3 regions of the Streptomyces sp. NPDC039423 genome follow, and region 2 is predicted to be linked to each of the others. Evidence: riboswitches for the same ligand, from Rfam matches in the RefSeq annotation. Region 2 holds a riboswitch; each other region holds the start of a gene.

Region 1 (6,970 bases), on a different contig from region 2:
CGGCCGCCCGTCCTCGCTGGGCCTGCGCAGCCGCTGGACGATGCTCCAGGCGGCCCGCAAGGGCCTTTTCGCACAGATGGTCGTGGTGCCGCTGCTCCGGCGCCACCGCATCCTCACCCAGGTGTCCGGCGACCGCCTGGAGGTCATCAAGCTGATCCCGCCGCTGATCATCGGGGAGCGGGAGGTCGACCGGTTCGTGGCGGCGTTCACCGACGTGATGGAGGAGGCGCACAGCGGCGGGGGGCTGATCTGGGACTTCGGCCGGACCCTGGTGAAGCAGGCCCTCGCCGACCGCTGACCCGTTGCCGATCACCTGCCCCAGCGCCTACGCCCCGGGGCTTTTGCCTCCGGGGCAAGAAATTTGCCTCTGGGGGAAGGTAGTGGCGCAATGGGCGCATGACCACTTCAGCCGGAGCTCCCTCGGAGCCTTCCGGGCCGGCCGGCGCCGAGCCGGACCCCGGGGCGCCCGCCGCGGTGCCGGACGTCGCGCCGCAGCTTCGGGCGCTGCGCCGGCGCCGGGGCCTGACCCTGGAGGCCGCCGCCCAGCGCGCCGGGCTGTCGCCGGCCCACCTGTCACGGCTGGAGACCGGCCGCCGCCAGCCGTCGCTGCCGATGCTCCTGGGCCTCGCCCGGGTCTACGGTACGACGGTCTCGGAGCTGCTGGGCGAGGTCCCGCCGGAGCGTGACCCGATCGTCCGGGGCGGCCGGGCCGAACCCGCCGAGGCGGACGGCTGGGTCTACCACCAGGCCGGCAGCCCCGGGCGGGCGATGCAGGCACTGCGCGTGCAGGTCCCGTACGCCACCCAGGGAGACCTGGTGCGCGTGCACCCGGGGGAGGAGTGGCTGTACGTCCTCGACGGGCGGGTGCGCCTGGTCCTGGGCGAGGCCGTACACGTCCTCGACCCGGGGGACAGCGCCCACTTCGACTCGCTCACCCCGCACCGCATCGGCGCCGCCACGCGCGGCGGCGCCGGGCTGCTGTTCGTCCACACCCTCATGCAGAGCCCCGCGGCCGACCTGTGCCTCGGCGCGGGCGTCCACCGCCGCTGAACCGATCGGAGAGATCCACCATGACCCAGGAACGGACGTTCCCCCGCGGGCTCGCCATCCGGCTCTTCGCCTACCTGGTCGCGGGCCACCTCTTCGCGGCCTTCCTCTACCTGCTGTTCGCCCTCGGCGCCGAGTAGGACGTCTCCGGTGGATCAGGCCTCGTCGAGCAGCCGCTCGCGCAGCCGCTCCCGCGTGGCGGGGCTGAGCCCCAGCCCTTCCGTCAGGTAGCGCTCGGTCGACCCCCAGGTCTCCTCGATCGTCGCGAAGGCCGCGTCCAGGTACTCGACGCGGGCCTCGAAGAGGGGGTTGAGCAGCTCCATGACCTGCGGTGACATCGCGGAGGGGGAGTCGTCGCTGCGGCGCACCCGGTAGCGGCGGCGGGGGTCGTTCGACTTGAGGTAGTCCTCCTCGATCGCCTCCCGCTCGACGCCGACGGCCAGCAGGGACACCGCTATGGACAGTCCCGCCCGGTCCTTGCCGGCCGCGCAGTGCATCAGGGCCGGGACGCTGTCCTCGGCGAGCGCGTGGAGGACCCGGCTGTGCTCGGCCGTGCGCTCGCGGATGATCATCCGGTACGAGGCGGTCATCCGGGCGGCGGCCTTGCCGTCGGCCAGGAGAGCGCGTAGCTGGTCGAGGTTCCCGTCGCGGACCATGGCCCAGAACTCGGCGCCGTCGGCCGGGTCGGAGAGCGGGAGGTTCACGTTGCGGACCCCGGGCAGCTCGACGTCCGGGCCTTCGATCTTCTGGTCGGCGGCGTTGCGGAAGTCGAAGATCGTGTGGAGGCCGAGGCCGGCCAGGAAGGCGGCGTCCTCTCCCGTCGCGTGCGCGAGGTGTCCGCTGCGGTAGAGCCTGCCGTGCCGCACCCGCCGGCCGTCCACGGTCGGGAGCCCACCGACGTCACGGAAGTTGCGGACTCCGGTCAGCTCGGGCTCGGTCGACGGGACCTGCGGAAGCTGCTGCGTCACGGGGGCTCCTCCGTGTCTGCGGTCGGCGTCGGGCACCGACAATCTCGCCATCCGACGATACGACATCGGTTCGTGACGCGATCAATCTCCGTGCAGGTCGCACATTCGTTGCCCCGCGCAGGTCAGCGACCGGCGGGGCACGCGTCGCGGCTGGGCGGGGCGGTGCCGCCGGGCCGGGGCGGAGCCGCGCGACCCGGGTAGTGGGGGAGGTGTAGGCATCTGTCCGGATTGGTCATCATTGGTCGACCCGGAGTCGGGCTGTCGACATGGCTTGGTGTGGTGCATGGGGATGAAGGTATTGCGGAGGTCCGTCAAGTATTGGGCTGTCTGTCCGTATTGGGGGATTGGGGATAACGTGCCCTGGTCGCGGGGGAGATGACCCCGGCCACGTGAGCAGCGTCATAAACGTGACGGTCCGTGGCGGAGGTCGATTCCTAAATGCCGTGCCCACAGCGGAAATACATGATCCGCAATGGACGCAGGGTGACCGGAATTCCATGACCGCCGAACCTTCCCGAATGCGGGTCGGAAAGCGGCGGCTTGTTCAGGCCGACCCGGCTCGCTTAACGTCACGGCAATCCGGCCGGACCGCCGAATCCTGCCACCGGTCGGAATTCCCACCCACCCACGCGTGGCAGGAGCGGGGGACCCAGGTAGTTCGCCGGCCCGGAATTTCCGGGACCCGGCTCGGGGTGAAGTCGCGTCCATGGCGCGGCCGGACAACTCCAGTCCGAACCCGACAGCTCACCTCGCAGGCGCCGGAGAGGAAAAGCCATGCCCGCGAAGGGTAAGCACCGCCGTCCCAAGTCCAGCCCCATCACGCGTGGTTTCGTCGCCGCCGGAACCGGTGGCGCCGCCATCGCCCTCCCGCTGCTCGGCGCCACCGGCGCACACGCCGCGCCGGCCGCAGCCCCGGCCACCGCCCCGCAGGCGGCCGTCACCGCCGCCAAGGCCGCCCCCGAGGCCGCCGCGAAGAAGGCCGCGCCGCGCACGTACACCGTGGTCGCCGGCGACTACCTCTCCAAGATCGCTTACAACAAGAACGTCAAGGGCGGCTGGCACAAGCTCTACAAGGACAACCGCCAGGTCATCGGCGAGGACCCCTCCCTGATCCTCCCGGGCATGAAGCTCACCCTCGGCGCCAAGTCCACCGCCGCCCCGGCGAAGCCCAAGGCCGACGACACCCGCGCCGAGAGCCGCGCGTCCCGCTCCGCCGCCAAGACCGAGGCCCCGGCCAAGACCCAGGCCCCCGCCCAGGCCGCCCCCCAGGCCAGCGGCTCCGGCTTCACCGCCCCGGTCGACGCCGGCGTCACCACCCCCTACCGGGCCTCCGGCTCGAGCTGGTCCTCCGGCTACCACACGGGCGTCGACTTCGCCGCCTCCTCCGGCACCACCGTCAAGGCCGTCGGCCCGGGCACCGTCGTCTCCGCCGGCTGGAGCGGCGCGTACGGCAACGAGGTCGTCATCCAGCACGCCGACGGCAACTACTCGCAGTACGCCCACCTCTCCTCGCTGTCCGTCTCCTCCGGCCAGACGGTCGGCGGCGGCCAGCAGATCGGCCTGTCCGGCTCCACCGGCAACTCCACCGGTCCGCACCTCCACTTCGAGATCCGGACCAGCCCCAGCTACGGCTCGGACATCGACCCCCTGGCGTACCTCCGCCAGCACGGCGTCTCCGTCTGACACCTGCCCCTGACGGCATCACGAGCGTGAGGCCTCCGCCCGGCACCCCTCCCGGTGCCGGGCGGAGGCGTATTCCGGCTTGGGTGAATCTTGACCGGTGGGAAATATCACGCCCCGTCAACCCCTCCTTACGGTCGCGTAAGTCACATCCCCGGGTGAAGGATGTGTCCCCGTGGCAGACGATTCGGGATTCAGAGACAGTGACGTGTTCGGGTCGTACGCGGCGATCGGTGACAGCTTCACCGAAGGCGTCGGAGACCCCGGCCCCGACGGTACGTTCGTCGGCTGGGCGGACCGCCTCGCGGTGCTCCTGGCGGACCGGCTGCCGGAGCACCAGGGCTTCCGGTACGCCAACCTCGCCGTACGCGGGCGTCTCCTCGACCAGATCGTCGAGGAGCAGGTGCCGCGAGCCAAGGAACTCGCCCCCGACCTGGTGACCTTCTGTGCCGGCGGCAACGACATCATCCGCCCCGGCAGCGACCCGGACGAGGTCGCCGAGCGCTTCGAACGGGCCGTCGCCGATCTGACGTCCGTGGTCGGCACCGTCCTGGTGACCACCGGGTTCGACACCCGCGACGTGCCGGTGCTGCGCCGGCTGCGCGGCAAGATCGCCACCTACAACGGGCACGTGCGCGCCGTCGCGGACCGCTACGGCTGCCCGGTGCTCGACCTGTGGTCCCTCAAGACCGTCCAGGACCGGCGGGCCTGGGACAGCGACCGGCTCCACCTGTCGCCCGAGGGCCACACCCGCGTCGCCCTGCGGGCCGGCCAGGTCCTCGGCGTGCCCGTCCCCGCCGACCCCGACCAGGCATGGCCGCCCCTGCCGCCGCGCGGGCCCCTCGAACTGCGCCGCGACGACATCCAGTGGGCCCGCGAGTACCTGGTCCCGTGGATCGGGCGCCGGCTCCGCGGCGAATCGTCCGGCGACCACGTCTCGGCCAAGCGCCCGGACCTGCTCCCCCTGTAACCGCGCCGCCCTTTTCCTGGTCCGGTTCGCCTTCGGAGCGCTCGGTCCGGTGCCGACGGGCCGTCGTGCTCGGTCGCTGGTGCCTCGCGACGGCCCTTTGGGCACCGGAGCGCTCCTCGGCTCACCCGTGCGAGCCGGGGCGGGGCTCCGGGAGACCTATCTCGCGGGCGAGGGCCTCGTCCGCCCAGGCGCGCATCACGGCGCCGGAGAAGGCGGGGGCGTAGGCGGTCCGCTGCACGGCCAGTCCGTCCAGGAACGCGGTCAGCCGCCAGGCCGCCGCGACCGGGTCACCGCAGCGGAACTCGCCCGCCGCGGCACCCTCCGCGATGACCTCCGCCAGCGCCGCCTTCCACCGCCGGTCGAGGTCCTGGGCCACCTCCCGCAGCGCGGGCTCGCGCAGCGCCGCCGCCCAGCCCTCGATCCACAGGCGCCACCCCTTGGCCCGGCCGGTCGGCGCGTACCAGTGCACGGCCGCCCGCAGCCGGCGCGCCGCCGTCGTCCGGCGGCCCAGCAGCCGGCGCAGGTGCGCGAGGTCGCCCTCGGCGGCGTACGCGAACGCGGCCGCGACGAGCCGTTCCTTCGTGGCGAAGTGGTACAGCACCAGCGCGTTGCTCACGCCCAGCGCGGACGCCACGTCGGCGATCCGCACCGCCGCGACGCCCCGCGCCTCGATCTGCTCGACGGCGGCCCGCAGCAGCTCCTCCCGCCGCTCGGCCACGCTCAACCGCACTCTGCCCACGCCGACACCCTAGGTGCCGTACGGTCCCGCCGTCCGTCACCGGCGGCCGAGGTCGCACTGGTCCCGGAACCCCTGACTGGTCAGGTCAAGCGCGGAATTGATCCGCGAGCGCATGTTCTCCAGCGCCACCATGGCGGTCAGCTCCACGAACGCGGCCTCCCCGAGCGCCCGGCGCAGCCGTTCCGCCAGGGCGTCGCCGACGGCCGGCGGGGTGGCGGTCATCGCCTCGGCGTACTCCAGCACGTCGCGCTCCAGCTCCGTGTACGCGTCGCTGTCCCGCCACACCGGCAGGTCGCGCAGCTTGCGCGCGTCCACCCCGCGCCGGGTGCTCTCCCAGTACCCGAAGTCCAGGCACCAGCCGCACCCGATGGACGCGGCCGACCCCAGCTCCGCCAGCGCCTTGAGGTGCGGGTCCAGCGCGTTCCAGCGGGCGGCGGCCAGCTCGAAGCCGATCGTCGCCCGGAGCACCCGGCCGTTGTGGGCCGCCGCCGACAACGGATCGAGGACCTTCCCGCCGTACGCGCGCTTCGCGTACCACGCGACGGCGCGGAAGAAGAGGGTGCGCGGGGGATCGAGCGATATGCGGGCCATGACGGGCCTCCAGGGGTGTGGTGAACGACCTTCCGCCCGGTACGACGGACGGGCCGCCGCCGATGTGACATCACCCTCGTCGGCCCGGCTCCCGTCCTGTCACACCCCCCGCCCATAATGGAGGCACCCTCACCCTCTGGAGGTTCCGTGACCGGCGCCGGCTCCCCGCACCCGCTGCGTTCCCGACTGCGTGCCCTGCGGCCCGCCGCGTTCGGCGCGGAGCCCACCGGGGAGCGGATGGAGCGCATCCGCCGCTCGCCGAACTTCGCGGACGGCGTCTTCCTCAACCCGGTGGGGACCAGGCACCGCCCGTCCGGGTCCACCGTGGACTTCGCGAAGACCTACTTCGAGAAGGAGTCGCGGGCCCGCCGGGCCCCGGCGGGCCCCATCCCGGTGCACCCCACCACCGTCGCCGACCTCGCCCGCCCGCCGGCCACCGGACTGCGGCTCACCTGGGCGGGGCACTCCAGCGTGCTGGCCGAGATCGACGGCGGCCGGGTCCTCTTCGACCCGGTGTGGGGCGAGCGCTGCTCCCCCTTCCCCTTCGCCGGCCCCCGGCGGCTCCACCCCGCCCCGCTGTCCCTCGCCGCGCTCGGCCCGGTCGACGCCGTCGTCATCTCCCACGACCACTACGACCACCTCGACCTCCCCTCCATCCGCGCCCTCGCCGCCACGGACACCGTCTTCGCCGTACCGCTCGGCGTGGGCGCCCACCTGGAACACTGGGGCGTACCGGCCTCCCGGATACGGGAGCTGGACTGGAACGAGTCCACGGAGATCGCCGGCCTGCGGCTGACGGCCACCCCGGCCCGCCACTTCTGCGGCCGCGGCCTGCGTAACCAGCAGCACACCCTGTGGGCCTCCTGGGTCGTCGCCGGGCCCGAGCACCGCGTCTTCCACAGCGGGGACACCGGCTACTTCGAGGGCTTCGCCGGCATCGGCGCGGAGCACGGCCCGTTCGACGCCACCATGATC
Region 2 (6,970 bases):
GGGAGCGGTCGGTGGGCTCCAGGTCGAGGTGGAGGCGCACGGCACCGTCCTCGAAGCTGCGCTTCTGGGTGTACCCGGCGTCGGTGAACACCTTGATCATCTTGTTGTTGGCGGGCAGGACCTCGGCCGCGAACCGCCGGATGCCCCGCTCGCGCGCGACGGCCGCGATGTGTTCGAGGAGCGCGGAGGCCACGCCCCGCCCCTGGTGGGCGTCCTGGACGAGGAAGGCGACCTCGGCCTCGTCCGCCGGGGCGGAGGCGGGCAGCCCCTGCTCGTTGATCCGGTCGTAACGCACGGTGGCGATGAACTCGCCGCCGATCGTGGCCGCCAGGCCCACCCGGTCCACGTAGTCGTGGTGGGTGAAGCGGTGCACGTCCTTGGCGGAGAGCCGGGGGTAGGGTGCGAAGAACCGGTAGTACTTCGACTCGTCCGAGACCAGCTCGTAGAAGCTGACCAGGCGCTCGGCGTCATCCGTGGTGATCGGCCTGATCCGCGCGGTGCCGCCGTCCCGCAGCACGACGTCGGCCTCCCAGTGGTCGGGGTACACGTGTTCCGGCTGATCCGACGGGGTCCGCATGGGCCCCAGGGTACGGTGCGGGCCGCCGGTCGCGGAGGTGCTGTGGACAACGCAGGGTGAGGCGGGCCGAGCGGCGGTCCGGGCCCGCGAGGCCGGTTCGAGCACCCTGCGGGACATGAGAGACTGGCTGCGACAACTGGTCTAGACAACCTCCGAGACTCGAAGGGCAACACCATGGCTGAGCGCCGCGTCAACGTCGGCTGGGCCGAGGGCCTGCACGCCCGCCCCGCCTCCATCTTCGTCCGCGCCGCCACGGCCGCCGGCGTCCCCGTGACGATCGCCAAGGCCGACGGCAACCCCGTCAACGCCGCGTCGATGCTCGCGGTGCTGGGCCTGGGCGCGCAGGGCGGCGAGGAGATCGTGCTCGCTTCGGACGCGGAGGGCGCGGACGCCGCCCTGGACCGTCTGGCGAAGCTGGTCGCCGAGGGGCTCGAGGAGCTCCCCGAGACGGTCTGACCCCCTCGGTCGCGCACCACGCACGACAGCTTCGGGCGGAGCCGTTCCCCAGACACCGGGGGAACGGCTCCGCCTTTTCCGTCCGGTCACGGGAAACGGGCACACGCCAATTCCGGCGAGGGAAATGCGGGGCGATAATTCCCCCTGTTTGTATACGGCACCGCCGTTAATGAGGGATGCCCGCGGTGTTTACGCGGTGTTGCGAAGTCCTCACGTACGCGCCCGCCTGGCGTGCCGGGGAGCGCCGCAACCGGTGGGTGGCGAGCCAGCGCTCGACGTGGACGGCGGTGAGCGTGCGGGCGCGTTCGGCGTCGCCCCGGGCCACGGCGTCCACGATCGCGCCGTGCTCGGCCCAGGCGTCCGCCGGACGGGCGGGCGTCTCGACCGCGTACATCCAGGTGGTCTTGTGCCGGAGCTGGGTGAGCAGCGCGGTCAGGGCGGGGCTGCCGGACGCCTGGGCGAGCGTCTCGTGGAACCACCCGCCCAGCGAGCGGAGGTCCTCCGTCCGACCCGCGCGCGCCCGCTCCTGACCCAGCCTGACCAGGCCCCGCAGCACCTTGAGGTGGGCCTCGGTGCGGCGCTGGGCGGCACGGGCGGCGCCGAGGGGCTCCAGCAGGGTGCGCATCTCCAGCAGGTCGGCCGCCTCCTGCTCGGTGGGTTCGGCGACGCAGGCGCCGGCATGGCGGCGGGTGGTGACGAAGCCCTCCGACTCCAGGGTGCGCAGCGCCTCGCGGACCGGGACGCGGGAGACGCCGTAGCGGCGGGCCAGGTGTTCCTCGGTGAGCCGGCTGCCGCGCTCGAACACGCCGTTGACGATGTCGTCGCGGATCGCCGTGCATACCGAGTGCGCTGGAATGCGCATACCAGAACCCCCTGTGAACCGCGCGAAATTCAAACGCTTGACGCTTGTGCGATGACTCTATTGCAGCGGGCCGAAAATTCCGACAGTCGCCCGGAATCCATGGAGTTCTTTTCGGCCTCGTGCGGGACGCGACACGACGAAGGCCCCGGTTCGTGTCCCGAACCGGGGCCTGTCGGAGGAGCGGAGGCGGTCAGACGTTGACGCCGTGCGAGCGGAGGTACGCGACGGGGTCGATGTCCGAGCCGTAGTCGGCGCCTGTGCGGGCCTCGAAGTGCAGGTGCGGGCCGGACGAGTTGCCGGTCGAGCCGGAGAGGCCTATCTGCTGCCCCGGCATCACGGTCTGGCCGACCGAGACGTTGATCGAGGCCAGGTGGCCGTACTGGGTGTACGTGCCGTCGTTCATCCGGATGACGATGTTGTTGCCGTACGCGCCGCCCCAGCCGGCCTCGACGACGGTGCCGGCGCCCACGGAGACGACGGTGGTGCCGGAGGCGGCGTGGAAGTCGACGCCGGTGTGGCTGCCGGAGGACCACATGGCGCCACCGGTCTGGTAGCCGGTGCTGACGTAGCTGCCGGCGATGGGCGCCTGGAAGGAGTTCAGCCGCTTGCGCTCGGCCTCGCGGTCGGCGCGCTCCTTGGCGTCGCGGGCCGCCTTCACCCGGGCCTCGGCCTTGAGCTTCGCCTCGGCCTCGGCCTTCGCCTGGGCGGCGGCCTTGGCCGCCGTCTCCTGGGCCTCCAGTTCCTGGGCCTCGGCCTGGGCGTCGATCTGCTCGGCGAGCGTGTCGGTGATGACCGCCTGGTTGAGGCCGGTGTCCTCGAGCGAGCCGGGTGCGGCGTCCGGGGCGGCGGCGAGCGCCGGGGAAGCGAGGGTTCCGATGACGCCGGTGGTGGCGAGGGCCGCGACTCCGGCGACGTGTGCGCTCTTGCGGCTCAGGCGGCTCGGGGCACGGTGCTTCCCGGTGGCACGGGTGAACGCCATGAAGTGGCTGATCCTTTCCTTCCTTCTCGCCTACCGGGTTAGCTGACGGGTTCGGAGCAGGAAGGTCTCCTACGGGCCCCTCCGCGGCTGCGAAGGCGTCCGATTCACCCCAGGGACTTCATGGGTCCCCGGCTCCCCTGGCTCGCGCCTGACGGGGACTCGGCGATGGCTGCCCGGTGCCGCGGGTGCGGCGGGTACCGGTCGGACAGCCCATCAGACGCTAAGCGGCCGATCTTTCAATCACCAAACAGACACGGTTTTTTGTAGCGCACGCCACAGGGCAGACACCGAATCTCCGCAACAAACCGGACATTTGGCCGGGCATCCGGGAGGGGGACACGGGTGGACCCCGGCGTCGGGGGACGCCGGGGTCCGGGAGCGGTCGCGGAAGCGGGGCGACAGCGTCAATCAGCCGGTGACCACGGTCACTTGGCCGATTCCGAGCGCCTCGACGGGCTCCTTGATCCGAGCGGCGTCCCCGACGAGGACCGTGACCAGACGGTCCACCGGGAAGGCGCTGACGACCGCCGCGGTGGCCTCCACGGTGCCCGTCTCGGCGAGCCGGGCGTACATCTGCGCCTGGAAGTCGTCGGGGAGGTGCTGCTCGACCTGGTCGGCGAGGGTGCCCGCGACGGAGGCGGCCGTCTCGTACTTGAGGGGGGCGACGCCCACCAGGTTCTGCACGGCCGTCTCGCGCTCGGCGTCGGTCAGTCCCTCGGCGGCGAGGGTACGCAGCACCTTCCACAGGTCGTCGAGGGCCGGGCCGGTGTTCGGGGTGTCGACCGAGCCGCTGATGGCGAGCATGGCGGCCCCGCCGTCCGGGCCGGAGCGCAGTACCTGGCCGAAGGCCCGTACGCCGTAGGTGTAGCCCTTCTCCTCGCGCAGGACCTTGTCGAGGCGGGAGGTGAGCGTGCCGCCCAGGCAGTAGGTGCCGAGCACCTGGGCGGGCCAGACCCGGTCGTGCCGGTCGGGGCCGATCCGGCCGATGAGGAGCTGGGTCTGCACGGCGCCGGGGCGGTCGACGATGACGACCCTGCCGCTGTCGTCCGCCGTCACGGGCGGCACGGGGCGGGGCTCGGCCGAGTCGCCGGTCCAGGCGCCGATGGTGTCGGCGAGCACCGCGTCGAGGTCGACGCCGGTGAGGTCGCCGACGACGACCGCGGTGGCGGTGGCGGGACGCATGTGCGCCTCGTAGAAGGCGCGCACGGCCGCCGCGTCGATCCGGGCGACGGTCTCCTCGGTGCCCTGGCGGGGGCGGGACATGCGGGAGGTGGCCGGGAACAGCTCCTTGGAGAGCTGCATGGCGGCACGGCGGCCCGGGTTGGCGATCTCGTGCGGGATCTCGTCCAGCCGGTTGCGGACGAGCCGCTCGACCTCGCTGTCGGCGAACGCGGGGGCGCGCAGGGCCTCGGCGACCAGTCCGAGGGCCTTGCCGAGCCGGGAGACGGGGACCTCCAGGGAGACGCGTACACCGGGGTGGTCGGCGTGCGCGTCGAGGGTGGCGCCGCAGCGCTCCAGCTCTGCGGCGAACTCCTCCGCCGAGTGCTTGTCGGTGCCTTCGGAGAGGGCCCGCGCCATGATCGTGGCGACGCCGTCCAGGCCCTCGGGCTCGGCCTCCAGCGGGGCGGCGAGGAAGATCTCGACGGCCACGACCTGCTGGCCGGGACGGTGGCAGCGCAGCACGGTCAGGCCGTTGTCCAGCGTGCCGCGGTCGGGCGCGGGGAAGGCCCACGGCTTGGGCGTGCCCGCCTGGGGCTGCGGGTGGAACTCCATGGACGTCAGGGACACAGCGGCGTCGCTCACTGGTCGGCTCCCTCTTCTACCTGGTCGCTGTGGTCGGTGCCGGCGGGTTCGTAGACCAGCACCGCCCGGTTGTCGGGGCGGAGGCGGGCCTTGGCCACCGCCTGCACCTCCTCGGCGGTGACGTCCAGGACGCGCTGGACGGCGGTCAGGGCGAGCTGGGGGTCGCCGAACAGCACGGCGAACCGGCACAGTTCGTCGGCGCGGCCGGCGACCGTGCCGAGCCGGTCCAGCCACTCGCGCTCGAGCTGGGCCTGGGCGCGCTCCATCTCCTCGGGCGTGGGGCCCTCGGCGGCGAACCGGGCGAGCTCGTCGTCGACGGCCGCCTCGATGTCGGGGACCTCGACGCCACCGGACGTCTTGACGTCCAGCCAGCCGAGCGAGGGGGCGCCCGCCAGACGGAGCAGGCCGAAGCCGGCGGCCACGGCCGTGCGGTCGCGGCGCACCAGGCGGTTGTGCAGCCGCGACGACTCGCCGCCGCCCAGGACCGTGAGGGCGATGTCGGCGGCGTCGCACTCGCGGGTGCCGTCGTGCGGGAGCCGGTAGGCGGCCATCAGGGCGCGGGCCGGCACCTCCTCGACGACGACCTCACGGAGCTGCTCGCCGATGACCTCGGGCAGCGTCCCGCCCCGGGGCGGCTGCTTGCCGTCGTGGGAGGGGATGGAGCCGAAGTACTTCTCGACCCAGGCGAGCGTCTGCTCGGGGTCGATGTCGCCGACGACCGACAGGACGGCGTTGTTGGGCGCGTAGTACGTGCGGAAGAAGTTCCGCGCGTCCTCCAGGGTGGCGGCGTCCAGGTCCGCCATGGAGCCGATCGGGGTGTGGTGGTACGGGTGGCCCTCGGGGTAGGCGAGGGCGGTCAGCTTCTCGAAGGCCGTGCCGTACGGAACGTTGTCGTACCGCTGGCGGCGCTCGTTCTTGACGACGTCCCGCTGGTTCTCCATGGACTCGTCGTCGAGCGCGGCGAGCAGGGAGCCCATCCGGTCGGCTTCCAGCCACAGCGCCAGCTCGAGCTGGTGGGCGGGTACGGTCTCGAAGTAGTTGGTGCGCTCGAAGCTGGTCGTACCGTTGAGGGAGCCGCCGGCACCCTGCACCAGTTCGAAGTGGCCGTTGCCCTGGACCTGCTTCGACCCCTGGAACATCAGGTGCTCGAAGAGGTGGGCCAGGCCGGTGCGGCCCTCGACCTCGTGGCGGGAGCCGACGTCGTACCAGAGGCAGACCGCGGCGACCGGGGTCAGGTGGTCCTCGGAGAGCACCACGCGCAGGCCGTTGGCCAGGCGGTGCTCGGTCGCTGTCAGGCCGCCGGAGCCGGCCTGGGCTGTGGCCGTGTGACCCATGGGCATGTACGTCCCTTCGATCGCTATGGGGGAAAGATCCAGCTGCGGGCCGCTGGGAAGTCCTGCCACTGTATGCGGCCCTCGCGACCTGCCGTGGACCGCTGTGGAAGTCCTGCCACTGTATGCAAGCGGACTGACACCCGGTGGAGTTCCCGGATCCCCGTCGCGTCCCTCTTCCGGGTCGCGGTCGGCGTTGTCAGTGGGACGGTCCACAATGGGCGTCGTCAGATCAACCTTGTTGGTGAAGGAGCCGCAGCCGCGATGGCCCGCCGCAGCACGAAGACCACGCAGCCCGACGACTTCGAGGAGAAGATCCTCGACATCGACGTCGTCGACGAAATGCAGGGCTCCTTCCTCGAGTACGCGTACTCGGTGATCTACTCCCGGGCCCTGCCGGACGCCCGTGACGGCATGAAGCCGGTGCACCGCCGGATCGTGTACCAGATGAACGAGATGGGGCTGCGGCCCGAGCGCGGCTTCGTGAAGTGCGCCCGGGTGGTCGGCGAGGTGATGGGCAAGCTCCACCCGCACGGCGACGCGTCGATCTACGACGCCCTGGTGCGCATGGCGCAGCCGTTCTCGATGCGCCTGCCGCTGGTGGACGGGCACGGCAACTTCGGCTCCCTGGGCAACGACGACCCGCCGGCGGCGATGCGGTACACCGAGTGCCGGATGGCCGACGCGACGTCCCTGATGACGGAGTCGATCGACGAGGACACGGTCGACTTCAACCCGAACTACGACGGTCAGGAGCGCGAGCCGGCCGCGCTGCCCGCCGCCTTCCCGAACCTGCTGGTGAACGGCGCGTCCGGGATCGCGGTCGGCATGGCCACCAACATGCCCCCGCACAACCTGGGCGAGGTCATCGCCGCCGCCCGCCACCTGATCCGGCACCCGGGCGCCGACCTGGACACCCTGATGCGGTACGTGCCGGGCCCCGACCTGCCGACCGGCGGCCG
Region 3 (6,970 bases), on a different contig from region 2:
CCCGGCTCCCGCCAGGACGGCTTTTCGCTTGGGTATGCGCCTGTGACTCAACTCCGCTGCTCCTGCTGGTGGTTCGGACTCCGGTCGCCGACGGCGGCCGGGGGACGCGTCCGCCCCTAGGTACGGGCGGCGCGGCGGATGTGTTCACCCCGGCTCCGCTTTCCCGGTACGGCGACGGGGGCCGGGCGTGCGCCCGTGGGTCGCTGCGCATGAGGGAGCGGTGTTAGAAATGGTTCATGAGCGGACGTCTCGGACGGACCAGGCGGGCGTCGGGCCGCCCGGTCCCGGGACGCGCGCCGGACGCTCCGGACGCTCCGGACCGGCCCCGGGGCAGGGCCCGTCCCGGCGCGGCCGGACGGCCGCCCGGTGAGGGGATGCGGTCCCTGCTGGGCGTGCGCAGCGTCGCCGGTCAGGTGCTGCTGCTCCAGGTGCTGGTGGCGGTGCTGCTGATCACGGCCGCGGTGGTGGGACTGGCGTTCCAGGCGCGCTACGACGGGGAGCAGGACGCCCAGAACCGTTCGCTCGCCACCGCCGAGTCCTTCGCCGACGCGCCGGGCACGATCGATGCGCTGAGGTCCGCCGATCCGACCGCCGCGCTCCAGGCCGCGGTGGTGCGGGCACGCAACGGCTCCGGCGTGGACTTCATCTCCGTGATGCGGCCCGACGGGACGCGCGTCGCCGACAACGAACGCTCGCTGATCGGTGTCCGTGCCGAGGGCGTCGAGCGCGCCACGGCGGGGACCGCGTTCACCGAGATCTTCGAAGGTGCCCCGAACGACGCGGCCCGGGCGGTCGTGCCCGTCACCGCCCCCGACGGGTCGGTGGCCGGCCTGGTGAGCGCGGGGGTCTCCATCGAGAACGTCGGGGACTCCGTCAACCGGCACCTCCCGGTGCTCTTCGCCTCCGCCGGTGCCGCGCTGGTGCTGGCGGTCGGCAGCTCGGCGCTGGTCAGCAGGCGGCTGCGGCGCCAGACGCACGGGCTCGGGCCGACCGAGATGACCCGGATGTACGAACACCACGACGCCGTTCTGCACGCGGCGCGCGAAGGGGTGCTCATCATCGGGGACGACGGCCGGCTGACCCTGGCCAACGACGAGGCGCGCCGGCTCCTGGAGCTGCCGCCGGACGCGGAGGGGCGCCCCGTCACGGCGCTCGGGCTGGACGAGAGCACCGCCGGGCTGCTGGCCTCGGGCCGTGCCGTGACCGACGAGGTGCACCTGGCCGGGGACCGGCTGCTGGCGGTCAACACCCGGCCGACCGCCCCGTACGGCGGGGCGGTCGGCACGGTCGCGACGCTGCGCGACACCACCGAGCTGCGCGCGGTGTCGGGGATGGCCGAGGTCGCGCGGGAGCGGCTGAGGCTGCTGTACGAGGCGGGCGTGCGGATCGGGACGACGCTGGATGTGGTACGCACCGCCGAGGAGCTGTCGGAGGTGACGGTCCCGGGGTTCGCGGACTTCGTGACGGTGGAGCTGCTGGATCCGGTGCTGCGGGGCGAGGAGCCGTCGGGCGGGCACACCGAGATGCGGCGCACCGCGGTGTGCGGGATCCGGGAGGACCACCCGCTCCAGCCGGTGGGCGACCTCGTCCGGTTCGCGGTGCCGACCACGCCGATGGCGGCGGCGCTGGCGGCCGGGCACGCGGTGCTGGAGGCCGACCTGAGCGTGGCGCACGGCTGGCGGGCGCAGGACCCGTCCGGGGCCGACGAGGCCCTCGCGTACGGCATCCACTCGCTGGTCACGGTGCCGTTGCAGGCACGCGGGGTGGTGCTGGGGATGGCCAACTTCTGGCGCTCGGAGCGTGCCGAGCCGTTCGAGGAGGAGGACCTCGCCTTCGCGGAGGAGGTGGCCGCCCGGGCCGCCGTGGCCGTCGACAACGCGCGGCGCTTCACCCGCGAGCACACCATGGCGGTCACCCTCCAGCGGAGCCTGCTGCCGCGGGTGCTGCCCGAGCAGAGCGCGCTGGACATCGCGTACCGCTACCTGCCCGCGCAGGCGGGGGTGGGCGGCGACTGGTTCGACGTCATCCCGCTCCCGGGGGCCCGGGTGGCCCTGGTGGTCGGCGACGTGGTGGGCCACGGTCTGCACGCCGCCGCCACGATGGGCCGGCTGCGGACCGCCGTGCACAACTTCTCCGCGCTGGACCTGCCGCCCGACGAACTGCTGGGCCATCTGGACGAGCTGGTCACCCGCATCGACCAGGAGGAGGGCGGGGACGGCAACGGGGAGGGCATCACGGGTGCCACCTGCCTGTACGCGATCTACGACCCGGCGACCGGCGGGTGCAGCGTGGCCACCGCCGGGCACTTCGTCCCGGCGCTGATCCGCCCGGACGGCACCGTGGACTGCCCCGAGGTGCCCGTCTTCCCGCCCCTGGGGCTGGGCGGGCTGCCGTTCGAGACGGCCGAGCTCCGGCTCGCCGAGGGCACCCAGCTCGTCCTGTACACCGACGGCCTGATCGAGCACCGGCGGCGGGACGTCGACATCGGTCTGCGGGAGCTGCACGAGACGCTGTCCGGTCACCCCGGCCGGCCGCCCGAGGAGACCTGCGAGGCCGTGTTCCGGGCCATGCTGCCGCCGCACCGCCGCGACGACATCGCCCTGCTGGTGGCCCGCACCACGCTGCTCGACCCGTCCAGGGTCGCCGACTGGGACGTGCCGGCCGACCCGGCGGCCGTCGCCGGCGTCCGGGCCGCGTGCGGCCGGAAGCTGGAGCAGTGGGGACTGGAGGACATCGGGTTCACCACCGAGCTGATGCTCAGTGAGCTGATCACCAACGCCATCCGGTACGGCTCGGAGCCCATCCGCGTGCGGATGCTGTACGAGCGCCGGCTGGTCTGCGAGGTGTCGGACGGCAGCAGCACCTCCCCCCACCTGCGGCGCGCGGCCACCACCGACGAAGGTGGGCGGGGACTGTTCCTGGTCTCCCAGTTCGCCGAACGGTGGGGCACCCGGTACACCCCGACCGGGAAGGTCATGTGGACCGAGCAGTCCCCGTCCGCGGGGCCCCGGCAGCCGGTGGAGCTGATGCTGGACGACATCTCCTGGTGAAGTGATCCATTCCCGCCGAATGGACGAGGGCCGTTTTGCTCCTTTCCCGCCGGCGCCGAATTCCTGAATGATCGCGGCGTTACCACGGGCCGGCCGGTACGCGTGGATCAATGGACGACCGGACCGCCGCAGGAAAGAAGCCGCGTCCGCTCCGGACGCCGTCGACAGGACTCGGCCCGTCTCCGCCTTGCTTTCGCGAGGCGTGAATGTGGGAAGGGGGCCGATGCCGCTCGTTCCCGGGGATCCACGGGAGTGTCGATCGGGGCGGCCATCCGTGGTTCGCGCCCGGCGCTCCTCGCGAGTGACCGGCGATCACCCGCCCAGTCGGCAGCCTTACGCCCCATTTACCCCGCGATGGGCTCTAAGCCGGTAACGCGGCATGTGCCCATGTCCAGCCATACATAGGCGACTTGTCGCCCTTCCGAGGTCCGCGTGATAAGCATCACCGCGCCCTGCCTCCACGAGCCCTCGCACATGCCCGTATTTCCGTATGGGAACTGCGAAGTTGACGGTCCACCACTTCACGGCGGTAACCGCGCGTGTGGAATTCCAGCCTTGTTCCGTGCGGCCTCTCTCGCTTACGGTCCCCTCAATCCGGATGGACCGCCGAATCCTGCCGCCGTCCGGTAACCCCACCCACTCACGGACCAACGGCAGGAGCGGGGGACCCAGGTAAGCCGCCGGCCCGGATCACACCGGAACGGCTCGGGGTGAAGTCGTGGTGAATACCACGGCCGGACATCTCCCGTCCGAACCCGACAGCTCACCTCGCAGGCGACGGAGAGGAATTTCGCCATGCCCGCAAAGGGTAAGCACCGTCGTGCCAAGAACAGCCCGCTCGCACGCCGCCTCCTGGCCGCGGGCACGGGTGGCGCGGCGCTCGCGCTGCCGATGATCGGTGCCACGGCCGCCGAGGCGGCACCGAGCGCGGCGCCCAGCGCCGTGCACGCGGTCACCACCGCCGTGTCCGCCGCGCCGGCCGCCACGACCGCCGCCAAGAAGGCCGGCACCGTCACGTACGCCGTCGTCGCGGGCGACTCCCTGTCCAAGATCGCGCGGGAGCAGGGGGTGAGCGGCGGCTGGAAGAAGCTCTACGACGACAACCGCAAGGCCATCGGTGCCGACCCGTCCCTGATCCGCCCCGGCCTGAAGCTGACCATCGCCGGCAAGGCCGCGGCCGCGCGCCCCTCCGCCGCCCCCGAGCGCGCCGACCGGTCCGCCGTACGCCAGGCCGCCCCGGCCGCCGCCAAGGCCGTGTCCTACCCGGACAACCTGGACGGCTGGATCCGCGAGGCGCTGGACATCATGGCCCAGCACGGCATCCCCGGCACGTACGAGGGCATCCACCGCAACATCATGCGCGAGTCCTCGGGCAACCCGCTCGCGATCAACAACTGGGACTCCAACGCCCTGGCCGGAACGCCCTCCAAGGGCCTCCTCCAGGTGATCGCCCCGACCTTCGAGGCCTACCACGTGCCGGGCACCTCGACCGACCTCTACGACCCGGTCGCCAACATCACCGCCGCCTGCAACTACGCGGCCGACCGGTACGGCTCGATCGACAACGTCAACGGCCCGTACTGATCCTCCCGCTCCCGCACCGGGGCCGGCCGCACCCTCGCGGCCGGCCCCGCCGGCGTTTCCGCCCGGGAACCACCGCACCACCGCACCGGCATTGCATAACCATGCCAAATCGTGCAAACTTACGCATACCGCGTTGTACGAGGAGTTTTCCCGCATGGCCCACGAAGCCGACCCGACCGCTCCCGCCCCCGCCCCCGCCCTCCGCATCGACATCACCCTGGCCCGGAACTGCCACGACTGCGGCGAATGGGGCACCGTGATCGACGCCCAGGGCCACGACCGGCCCTGCCCGGCCTGCCAGCGCCCCCGCCGCGGCTGACCCCTGCCGCCCTCACGGGCGGGCACGCTCAGTAGTTCTGCCACTCGTGGCGGGTGTACTCCAGCACCGCCGGGTCCATCAGAGTGCTGGCGCGGACGTCCTGGGGGCGCCGGTCGACGGGGAAGACGGTGGCGGCCGCGAGGACGTCGTCGTCGAGGAAGCGCAGCGGCGGGGCGTCGGCCGCGAGGCGCAGCTTCGGGGGCGGGCCGTCGGCGCCGGGGGTGGCGAGGACGAAGCCCCAGTTGCCGAAGCTGGGGACGTCGACCTGGTAGGGGGTGGTCGCGTAGCCGGCCTTCCCGATGGTGGCGGCGATGGACCAGTACGACTTGGGCGCGAAGAACGGCGACCCGCCCTGGACCATGACGCGGCTGTCGGGGGTCAGGACGCGGCCCAGCAGGTGGTAGAACTCGACGCTGTACAGCTTGGCGAGGGCGGCGGTGTCCGGGTCCGGGAAGTCGATGAGGACGGCGTCGTAGCGCCGGGTGGCGTCCCGCAGCCAGTTGAAGGCGTCGGCGTTGACGACGGTGACGCGCGGGTCGGACAGCGCGTGCCGGTTGAGGTCGAGCAGCGGGGCGAAGGTGCGGGCCAGCCGTGTCATGGCCGGGTCGAGGTCGACGAGGGTGACGGTGTCCACGTCGTCGTAGCGCAAAACCTCCCGGAGGGCCAGCGCGTCTCCGCCGCCCAGGATCAGCACGGAGGAGCGCTTCCCGGCGAGCGCGGGGTGGACCAGCGCCTCGTGGTAGCGGTACTCGTCCACGGACGAGAACTGGAGGTCGCCGTTGAGGAACAGCCGTGTGTCGGGCTGCCCGGTGAAGGCGGTGGAGCGGGTGACCACGATGTCCTGGTACGGCGTGGTCTCGGCGTGCACGATGGGGTCGCGGTAGAGCTGCTGGCGTGCCGTGACCTCGATGTCGTCGGCCAGGACGTACACCGTGGCGAGGACGGCGAGGACGCCGCCCGCGCCGGCCAGCAGCCCGTTGCGCACCATCGGGCGGGTTTCGCGGCGGAAGATCCACAGCACCACGACGACACCGGCGACGGCGTTGACGCCGCCCACCACCAGCGCGCCCTTGAGCTGGCCGAAGGCCGGCAGGAGCAGCAGGGGGAAGCACAGGCCGCCGGCCAGCGCGCCGACGTAGTCGGCGGCGAACATGTCGGCGACGGCGCTGCCGGCCTCCTGGCGCCTGATCCGCTGGAGGAGGGTCATCAGCAGCGGGATCTCGGCGCCGACCAGGAGCCCGACGACGAAGGAGACGACCACCATGGCGGGCATGTAGAGGCGCAGCCAGGCGAAGGCCATGTACAGGATGAGCACCGACAGGCCGCCGACCAGCGCGAGGAGGATCTCGACGAGGGCGAAGGCGCCGACCGCGCGCCCTTGCAGCGGCTTGGCCGCGAGGGACCCGATGCCCATGGCGAAGACCATGACGGAGATGACCACGGAGGTCTGCATCACGGAGTTGCCGATGAGGTAGCTGCCGAGGGCCGTCAGCGCCAGTTCGTAGACCAGGCCGCAGGCCGCGCAGACGAACACCGCGAGCAGCAGCAGGAAGCGCGTTCCCCGTGCGCGGGGCCCCGGCGGCCGGGGTCCGGCGGCCGGGGCGGTGCGGTCCAGGACGGTGGTGCCCATGCCGGGTTCAGGAAACGGCGGCGCCGACCATGAAGGCCGTGCCGAGGTACATGGCGGCCTGGACCCAGGCGGCGGGGTGGGGGCTCGTCCCGTTGTCGTCGAGCACGGCGTGGCCCAGGCGCCCAGGGGTGAGCAGCCCGACGATGACCGAGATCAGCGTCATCACGACGACACCGGCGAGGCCGTACAGCAGGGTGCTGACCAGGCCCTCGGCGAGGCCCAGCTCGGATTCGCTGGCCCGGATGGACTGCTCGATGACGAGGCCGATGGCGAGCGTCTGGCCGGCGAGGAGGACGGCGGCGCCCCGGTTGCGCTCGGTCCACACCACGTGGAGGAGCTTGCCGGGGGTGACGAGGTCGAGCGCGATGAAGCCGACCGCCATCACGA

Evidence for each region. A riboswitch is a leader RNA that binds a small molecule or an ion and turns the genes downstream of it on or off. The one in region 2 is predicted to bind cyclic di-AMP.
Region 1: another riboswitch for cyclic di-AMP. It lies ahead of ACZ7LK_RS30530 (M23 family metallopeptidase); the one in region 2 lies ahead of ACZ7LK_RS28345 (M23 family metallopeptidase).
Region 3: another riboswitch for cyclic di-AMP. It lies ahead of ACZ7LK_RS15790 (LysM peptidoglycan-binding domain-containing protein); the one in region 2 lies ahead of ACZ7LK_RS28345 (M23 family metallopeptidase).

The regions. Positions count from the first base shown of each region.
Region 1 is NZ_JBVKAH010000014.1:3,085-10,054, forward strand. It holds gene ACZ7LK_RS30510 (aspartate aminotransferase family protein) at 1-298, shown strand, start outside; gene ACZ7LK_RS30515 (XRE family transcriptional regulator) at 397-1,050, shown strand; gene ACZ7LK_RS30520 (DUF6126 family protein) at 1,071-1,187, shown strand; gene ACZ7LK_RS30525 (tyrosine-protein phosphatase) at 1,203-2,015, opposite strand; cyclic di-AMP (ydaO/yuaA leader) riboswitch at 2,628-2,788, shown strand; gene ACZ7LK_RS30530 (M23 family metallopeptidase) at 2,790-3,698, shown strand; gene ACZ7LK_RS30535 (SGNH/GDSL hydrolase family protein) at 3,871-4,665, shown strand; gene ACZ7LK_RS30540 (TetR/AcrR family transcriptional regulator) at 4,787-5,404, opposite strand; gene ACZ7LK_RS30545 (carboxymuconolactone decarboxylase family protein) at 5,441-5,995, opposite strand; gene ACZ7LK_RS30550 (MBL fold metallo-hydrolase) at 6,143-6,970, shown strand, end outside.
Region 2 is NZ_JBVKAH010000011.1:114,659-121,628, forward strand. It holds gene ACZ7LK_RS28330 (bifunctional acetate--CoA ligase family protein/GNAT family N-acetyltransferase) at 1-577, opposite strand, end outside; gene ACZ7LK_RS28335 (HPr family phosphocarrier protein) at 752-1,033, shown strand; gene ACZ7LK_RS28340 (GntR family transcriptional regulator) at 1,200-1,895, opposite strand; gene ACZ7LK_RS28345 (M23 family metallopeptidase) at 2,086-2,874, opposite strand; cyclic di-AMP (ydaO/yuaA leader) riboswitch at 2,888-3,049, opposite strand; gene ACZ7LK_RS28350 (M16 family metallopeptidase) at 3,283-4,677, opposite strand; gene ACZ7LK_RS28355 (M16 family metallopeptidase) at 4,674-6,011, opposite strand; gene ACZ7LK_RS28360 (DNA gyrase/topoisomerase IV subunit A) at 6,273-6,970, shown strand, end outside.
Region 3 is NZ_JBVKAH010000004.1:355,989-362,958, forward strand. It holds gene ACZ7LK_RS15780 (S1 family peptidase) at 1-51, opposite strand, end outside; gene ACZ7LK_RS15785 (SpoIIE family protein phosphatase) at 237-3,050, shown strand; cyclic di-AMP (ydaO/yuaA leader) riboswitch at 3,674-3,842, shown strand; gene ACZ7LK_RS15790 (LysM peptidoglycan-binding domain-containing protein) at 3,846-4,634, shown strand; gene ACZ7LK_RS15795 (hypothetical protein) at 4,789-4,953, shown strand; gene ACZ7LK_RS15800 (polyamine aminopropyltransferase) at 4,982-6,583, opposite strand; gene ACZ7LK_RS15805 (DUF350 domain-containing protein) at 6,591-6,970, opposite strand, start outside.